DNA from 2 places in the Nocardioides maradonensis genome. Region 2 is predicted to be linked to the other one. Evidence: riboswitches for the same ligand, from Rfam matches in the RefSeq annotation. Region 2 holds a riboswitch; the other holds the start of a gene.
The links. Region 2 has a riboswitch for glycine ahead of gcvP (aminomethyl-transferring glycine dehydrogenase). Riboswitches for the same ligand answer to the same signal wherever they lie in the genome.

Region 1 (4,139 bases), on a different contig from region 2:
GATGCACTCGTGGGCGACCAGGCCGGACTCGCCGCGGTAGAGCACCGGGTAGTGCTCGCCCAGACGGGCCGCCACGTAGTTGGCGGACAGCACCGCGATCGACGTCGCGACGGTGAGGCCCTCGCCGCCCATCATCCGGATGTAGGCCCACGAGATCGGGAGGATCCCCGCGGAGCCGTACGGCGCCGCGCTGATCGCGCCGGTGCCTTCACGCCGCGAGGCGTCCGGGTGCAGCACGTGGGTCGGCAGGTACGGCGCCAGGTGCTCGCGCACCGCGACCGGGCCCACGCCGGGACCACCGCCACCGTGCGGGATGCAGAAGGTCTTGTGCAGGTTCAGGTGCGAGACGTCGCCACCGAACTGACCGGGCTTGGCGTACCCGAGCAACGCGTTGAAGTTCGCGCCGTCGATGTACACCTGGCCACCGTGCTCGTGGACGATGTCGCACAGCTCGGTGATCGTCTCCTCGTAGACGCCGTGCGTCGAGGGGTAGGTCACCATGATCGCAGCGAGCGTGGTGGAGTACTGCTCGCACTTGGCGCGCAGGTCCGTGAGGTCGACGGTGCCGTCCTCGGCCGCCTTGACCACGACGACCTTGAGGCCGGCCATGACCGCGGACGCCGGGTTGGTGCCGTGCGCCGAGGACGGGATCAGGCAGACGTCACGCTGCGCCTGGCCCTGCGCCACGTGGTACTCCCTGATCGCGAGCATGCCCGCGAACTCGCCCTGCGCACCGGCGTTCGGCTGGATGGAGACGCGGTCGTAGCCGGTCGCCTCGGCGAGCCAGCCCTCGAGCTGGGTGATCAGCTGCTCGTAGCCCGTGGCGTCCGCCGCCGGCACGAACGGGTGCAGGTTCGCGAAGCCGGGCAGCGAGATGGGCTCCATCTCGGTGGTCGCGTTGAGCTTCATCGTGCACGAGCCGAGCGGGATCATGCCGCGGTCGAGCGCGTAGTCGCGGCTCGACAGCTTGTGCAGGTAGCGCAGCATCGCGGTCTCGCTGCGGTGGCTGTGGAACACGTCGTGCGTCATGAACTCGGTCGTGCGGGCGAGCTCGGCAGGCAGTGCCGCGAGCGGCTCGACCTGGGTCGGCGTCACGCCGAACGCGGTGTGCAGCGCCCGCAGCGTCGGAGCGCCGGCGGTCTCGCCGAAGGCGATGCCGACCGTGTCTGCGTCGACCAGCCGCAGGTGCAGGCCCTCCGCGCGAGCTGCGCCGACGATCGCCTCGGCGCGGCCGGGGACGCGCACCTGGATCGTGTCGAAGAACTCGTCCGCGACGAGCTCGAACCCGGCATCCTGCAGCGACGCCGCGGCGCGGGCGGCGAGCTTGTGGATGTCGCCCGCGATCGCGCGGAGGCCGTCGGGGCCGTGGTAGACGGCGTACATGCCGGCGGTGACGGCAAGCAGCACCTGGGCGGTGCAGATGTTGGAGGTCGCCTTGTCGCGGCGGATGTGCTGCTCGCGGGTCTGCAGGGCGAGCCGGTACGCCGGGCGCCCCTCCGCGTCGATGGAGACACCGACCAGGCGTCCGGGCAGCTGCCGCTCGAGGCCCTCGCGCACGGCCATGAAGCCGGCGTGCGGGCCGCCGTAGAACATCGGGACGCCGAAGCGCTGGGTCGAGCCGACGACGACGTCGGCGCCGAGCTCGCCGGGCGACTCGAGCAGGGTGAGCGCCAGCGGGTCGGCGGCCACGACGGCGAGACCACCCCGGGCGTGCGCCTCTTCGATGAGCGGGCGCGGGTCGAGGATCCGGCCGGACGCGCCGGGGTACTGGACCAGGACGCCGGACACGGGGCCCTCGGGCAGGCCGTCGGTCAGGTCCGCGACGGCGACCTCGATACCCAGACCCTCGGCGCGGGTGCGGACCACGTCGATCGTCTGCGGCAGCGCGTCGGCGTCGATCACGAACGGCCCCTCGGCCTTGCGCAGGACGCGGTGGACCAGGCCGAGCGCCTCGGCGGCGGCGGTGCCCTCGTCGAGCAGCGACGAGCCGGCCAGCGCCATGCCGGTGAGGTCGGCGACCATGGTCTGGAAGTTGATGAGGGCCTCGAGCCGGCCCTGCGAGATCTCCGGCTGGTACGGCGTGTACGCGGTGTACCAGCTCGGGTCCTCGAGCACGTTGCGGCGGATGACCGCGGGCGTCACCGTCGCGTGGTAGCCGAGCCCGATCATCGCCTCGCCGGGCACGTTGGACGCCGCGAGCGCACGCAGCTCGGCGGCAGCCTCCTCCTCGCTGACACCGGCCGGCAGGTCCAGCGGTACGTCGGTGCGGATCGCCTTCGGGACCGCGGCGTCCATCAGCGCCTGCAGCGAGTCGTACCCGAGGCGGTCCAGCATCGTGGCGACCTGCTGGTCGTCGGGGCCGAGGTGACGGTTGAGGAAGGGCACGCTCATCGGGCGGAAGGCTCCTTGGATCGACGGATCGAGCCCTCCCCCTCTGTCGCCAGGTGCCTCCAGAGTCGCCTGCTCCTCGCGGTCCGGGTGCCTGAGAGGTTCCGGGGAGGAATTGCCCCTTCGGCGCGGGCACGGAGCCCGACTCTCCCGCGTGGGATCAGCAGCAGCTCAAGGCTACCAATCGGTAGCGGAAATGGACGAAGGGCGGGCCGGTGCGGCCCACCCTTCACGCACAGCTGCGGCCCGGTGGTCGAGCGTGTCGAGACTCAGGCCAGGCGAGCCGCCCGTCGCGCAGCCAGCTCATCGCCCTCGACCGGCGCGGCGGGCGCCGTCTCGTTGGCGCGCTCGCTGGGGAGCGCGGCGAGGGTGCCCTCGATCTCGCGCCACACGCCACCGATGGCGATGCCGAAGACGCCCTGACCACCCTGCAGCAGGTCGATGACCTCGTCATTGGTGGTGCACTCGTAGACCGAGGCGCCGTCGCTCATCAGGGTGACCTGGGTCAGGTCGTCGGTGCCGCGCTCACGCAGGTGGCCGACCGCGGTGCGGACCTGCTGCAGCGAGATACCGGCGTCGAGGAGGCGCTTGATGACCTTGAGGATGAGGATGTCGCGGAAGCTGTAGAGCCGCTGCGAGCCGGAGCCCTTGGCGCCGCGGACGCTCGGCTCGATCAGGCCGGTGCGGGCCCAGTAGTCGAGCTGGCGGTAGGTGATGCCGGCGGCGTTGCACGCGGTCGGGCCGCGGTAGCCCAGGTCGCTGGGCAGCGGGGAGACGTCGTCGGTGAAGAGCAGACCCTGCTCCTCCGCCACAGCCGTGGCGGCGGACTCCAGTGACTGGTCCGGCTGCTGCTCGTTCACTCGGTCCTCCAAGGCCTCGGTGCTGACAAGACACGACGGTACGGCGCGGGCACGACACCGGTCAAAGACGTTGCAGGGCGTGTCGCAGATCTCTCACCCTCAAGTTGAACTTGAGGGTTCTGACGACCCCTACTCGAAGTCCTCCGGAGACACGTGGTCGAGGAAGTCACGGAACTTCTCCACCTCCTCGTCCTGCTCCGCCGGCACCGCCAGACCGGCCTCGTCGAGGACCTCCTCGGCGCACACGATGGTGGTCCCGGTGCGCAGCGCCAGGGCGATCGAGTCGGACGGCCGGGCACTCACCTCGACCCCGTCGGCGAACACCAGGGTGGCGTAGAAGACGCCGTCGCGGACGTCGGTGATCCGCACCTCGGAGAGCTCGGCTCCGGTCGCGGCGAGGATGTCCTTCATCAGGTCGTGGGTCAGCGGCCGCGGTGGCACCACGCCCTGCTGGGCGAACGCGATGGCCGTGGCCTCGACCGCCCCGATCCAGATCGGCAGGTAGCGATCCCCGACGACCTCGCGCAGCAGCACGATCGGCTGGTTCGAGGGCATCTCGACCCTGACTCCCATGACATCCACCTCGCGCACACCTCCACCCTACTCGCGCACATCGAGGCCGGCAGCGCGGCGCCGCGGCGCTCGAGGACGCGTCCGGGCCGGAGCGCCAGCGACGGACCGGACACGGCGAAAGCGCCATGGGCGGCGACGCGCTCGACCCATCAGACGGAGCGGCGCAGGCCCGCCTTGACGAGGGTCGCGTGCAGCTTCACCGAGAGCGCGGCGATCTCGCTCGCGGTCTCCTCGGCGCGGGCGGCGGCGGCACCGTCGCGGGAGCGGCGTACCGGCTCGGTGACCTGCTGGACCAGGCCCACCTCCCGATCCGCGGCG
Region 2 (4,139 bases):
CAGGTAGTTCGCGCTGAGCACCGCGGTCTCGGTGGCGCGACGCAGGCCGTCGGCACCCATCATCCGGATGTAGGCCCAGGCGATCGGCAGCACCCCGGTCGAGCCGTACGGCGCCGCGCTGACCGGGCCGATGCCGGCGCGCTGCTCGGGCACGGGGTGCAGCGGGTGGCTCGGCAGGTACGGCGCCAGGTGCGCCGCGACCGCCACCGGACCGACCCCGGGACCTCCGCCGCCGTGCGGGATCGCGAAGGTCTTGTGCAGGTTGAGGTGCGAGACGTCGCCGCCGAACTCACCGGGCCGGGCGATGCCGACGAGGGCGTTGAGGTTCGCACCGTCGACGTACACCTGACCGCCGTGGCGGTGGACCAGGTCGCACAGGTCGGTGATGCCGGTCTCGTACACGCCGTGCGTCGAGGGGTAGGTGACCATGATCGCCGCGAGCCGCTCGCTGTGCTCCTCGCACTTCGCGGTCAGGTCGTCGAGGTCGACGGTGCCGTCCTCGCGCGAGGCCACGACGACGACCCGGAACCCGGCGAGCACCGCCGAGGCGGCGTTCGTGCCGTGAGCGCTGGCGGGGATCAGGCACACGTCGCGGTCCTCACCGCGGTCACGGTGGTAGGAGCGGATCGCCAGCAGCCCGGCGAGCTCGCCCTGCGAGCCGGCGTTGGGCTGGATCGAGACCGCGGCGTAGCCGGTGATCTCGGCCAGCCACGCCTCGAGCTGCTCGACGAGCTCGCGGTAGCCGGCGACGTCCTCGAGCGGGGCGAGCGGGTGCACGTCGGCGAACCCGGGCCACGAGATCGGCTCCATCTCGGAGGTCGCGTTGAGCTTCATCGTGCAGGAGCCGAGCGGGATCATGCCCCGGTCGAGCGCGTAGTCCTTGTCCGACAGGGCCCGCAGGTAGCGCAGCATCGCCGTCTCCGAGCGGTACCGGTGGAACACCGGGTGCTCGAGGTACGCCGTGGTCCGGCGCAGCCCGGCCGGCAGCTCGGCATCCTCGGCGGCCACACCCGCCCCCTGCGCGAGCGCCGCCACCACGACCTCGAGGTGGGCCTCGGTGGTGATCTCCGAGCAGGCCACGCCCACGTGGGTCTCGTCGACGAGACGCAGCAGCACGCCGGCCTCGTGCGCGCGCGCCACGCAGGCCGCGGCGTCGGCGACCTCGAGGGTCAGCGTGTCGAAGAACAGCCGGTTGGTGCGGCGTACACCGCGGGCGGCGAGGCGCCGCGCGAGCTCGGCCGTGTGGGCCTGGACCCGCTCCGCGATGGCACGCAGCCCGTCCGGGCCGTGGTGTACGGCGTACATGCTCGCGGTGACGGCGAGCAGCACCTGCGCGGTGCAGATGTTGGAAGTCGCCTTGTCGCGGCGGATGTGCTGCTCGCGGGTCTGCAGCGCGAGCCGGTACGCCGGGTCCCCGGCCGCGTCGATCGAGACGCCGACCAGGCGCCCGGGCAGGTGCCGCTCGAGCCCGTCGCGCACCGCGATGAAGGCCGCGTGCGGGCCGCCGTAGAACATCGGGACACCGAAGCGCTGGGTGGTGCCCACAGCGACGTCGACACCGATCTCACCCGGCGAGGTCAGCAGGGTCAGGGCGAGCAGGTCGCAGGCGACCGTGACCGCGGCGCCGCGCGCATGGGCCTCCGCGGTGACCGCGCGCAGGTCGCGGACCTCCCCCGAGCAGCCCGGGTAGGACGCGAACAGCCCGAAGAAGTCCCCCTCCGGCAGCGGCTGGTCGAGGTCGACGAGCTCGACCTCGAGACCGACCGCGTCTGCGCGCGTGCCGAGCACCGCCAGCGTCTGCGGGAACGTGTCGGCGTCCACCAGCACCCGGTTCGACGCCGACCGACCCGCCCGCCGCATGAGCAGGATCGCCTCGACCACGGCAGTCGCCTCGTCGAGCAGCGAGGCGTTCGCGGTGGGCAGGCCGGTGAGGTCGCCGACGACAGTCTGGAAGTTGATGAGGGCCTCGAGCCGGCCCTGGCTGATCTCCGGCTGGTACGGCGTGTACGCGGTGTACCAGGCCGGGTCCTCGAGCACGTTGCGGCGGATCACGCCGGGGGTGATCGTCGGGTGGTAGCCGCAGCCGATCATCGACACACCGACCTCGTTGCGGCCGGCCAGGGCGGCGAGCTCGGCCAGCGCCTCGGTCTCGGTCGCGGCCGGCGGCAGGTCGAGCGGCCGCGCCGAGACGATGCTGTCGGGGACGGCCGCGGCGACGAGGTCGGCGCGCGAGGCGTAGCCCAGCTCGGCGAGCATCTTCGCCTCGTCGCCGGCGCCGGGGCCGATGTGCCGGTCGGCGAAGGCCGTCGAGGGGCTGGGGTGGGCAGGGGTCGGTGAGGTCACGGAAGGCTCCCGTCGTCGTGGGCGCGTGTGCGCCCGCTGGCTGGTTGCCTCCCCGCTCTGTCATCGGTACCTGAGAGCTTCACCGCGGCAGCGGCTTGCACCTTGGGCGCAGGACGATGGGTCCTGACTTTCCAGAGTCGCCTGGCGCGAGCAGTGACGGTGCCTGAGAGTTTCTCGGGGAGAGTTGCTCCTACGGCGCCCCGCCCGGACGGGCGGGGTCTCTCCTGCTGGCGCTTCGAACGGCTTCTTCAGTTGTGGTGGCGCTCGGCCGCGGGGTCAGACCCGGGCCGGCGTCTTGCTCATCAGGGTGACGAGGTCGAAGGCAACGGTAGCGGCTGCCACGCAGGTGATCTCCGCGTGGTCGTACGCCGGCGCCACCTCGACCACGTCGCCGCCGATGATGTTGAGCCCGTCCAGCGAGCGCAGCACCCGGAGCAGCTCACGGCTGGTGAGGCCACCCATCTCGGGCGTCCCGGTGCCGGGAGCGAATGCCGGGTCGAGCACGTCGATGTCGATCGACAGGTACACGGGGGCGTCACCGACCCGGCGGCGTACGACGTCGACGGCGGTCTCCACGCCCATCACGTCGATGTCGCCGGCGCGGATCACCTGGAACCCGAACGACTTGTCGTCGACGAGGTCGAGCTTGTCGTAGATCGGGCCACGGATGCCGACGTGGATCGACTTGTCCTCGGCCAGCAGGCCCTCCTCGAACGCCCGGCGGAACACCGTGCCGTGCGTGGTGGGGGCGTCGAAGTAGGTGTCCCAGGTGTCGAGGTGCGCGTCGAAGTGGACCAGCGCGATCGGACCGTGCTTCGCGTGAGCCGCCTTCAGCATCGGCAGCGCGATGGTGTGGTCGCCGCCGATGGTGACGAGCCGGCGGTTGCCGTTGCCGACGACCTCGCGGGCATAGCCCTCGATCTGCTGCATCGCCATGTCGATGGAGTACGGCGTGCACGGCACATCACCCGCGTCGACGACCTGGACCTGCTCCAGCGGCGCGACGTCGAGGTCGACGTGGAACCGCGGGCGCAGGTGCCGCGAGGCCTGACGGACGCCCATCGGGCCGAAGCGCGCGCCGGGCCGGTACGACGTACCGCCGTCGAAGGGCACGCCCAGGACCGCAATGTCGTAGTCCGTGACGGACTCGATCGTGGGGATCCGGGCGAAGGTGCCCGGACCGGCGAACCGCGGGACGATGGTCGCGTCGAGGGCGCCGACGGGGGCGTAGGTGGTCATGCCGAGATCTCCGTTTCGGGGGTGAGGGTGGCGGCGGCGAGCGCGGGCGCCGGCCGGCGCAGCAGCTTGAGCAGGCCGAGGTAGATGAAGAAGGTCGCGATGCTGCCGACGATCCAGGAGGTGTCGACGGCGCCGGTCTGCTTGGCGATCGGCCCGACGTACAGCGTCGTCGACATGAACGGGATCTGGGTCAGGCAGCCCAGGACGTAGCTGAGCAGCGCCGGGACGTTGAAGTGGCCGTAGCCGCTCCGCGGGTCGCTGAACGAGTCCGGGTCGTAGTCGCCCTTGTGGACCAGGTAGTAGTCGACGAGGTTGATGATGCTCCACGGCACCAGCAGGTAGGCCAGGACCAGGATGAAGTTCGTGTAGTCGGTCATGAAGGAGTCCGACACGGTGGTCGACACCACGAAGACCGCGACCGCGAGCGCCACGGCGGTGAACCGGCGGGCCGAGGGCTTGGGCACCCAGCTCAGCTTGAACGTCTGGATGGTCGTCAGCATGCAGAGCGCCGAGCCGTACATGTTGATCACGCCGGCGTCGATGGCGCCCAGGAAGAA

Region 1: it holds a riboswitch for glycine, as region 2 does, so the genes downstream of both, gcvP (aminomethyl-transferring glycine dehydrogenase) here and gcvP (aminomethyl-transferring glycine dehydrogenase) in region 2, are expected to answer to the same signal.

The regions. Positions count from the first base shown of each region.
Region 1 is NZ_BAAHAZ010000020.1:29,917-34,055, forward strand. Features, by position in the region: gene gcvP (aminomethyl-transferring glycine dehydrogenase) at 1-2,391, opposite strand, end outside; glycine riboswitch at 2,461-2,551, opposite strand; gene ACYVAQ_RS19885 (MerR family transcriptional regulator) at 2,658-3,248, opposite strand; gene ACYVAQ_RS19890 (bifunctional nuclease family protein) at 3,378-3,839, opposite strand; gene ftsR (transcriptional regulator FtsR) at 3,971-4,139, opposite strand, start outside.
Region 2 is NZ_BAAHAZ010000009.1:73,696-77,834, forward strand. Features, by position in the region: gene gcvP (aminomethyl-transferring glycine dehydrogenase) at 1-2,343, opposite strand, end outside; glycine riboswitch at 2,391-2,484, opposite strand; glycine riboswitch at 2,485-2,580, opposite strand; gene speB (agmatinase) at 2,620-3,582, opposite strand; gene ACYVAQ_RS12420 (purine-cytosine permease family protein) at 3,579-4,139, opposite strand, start outside.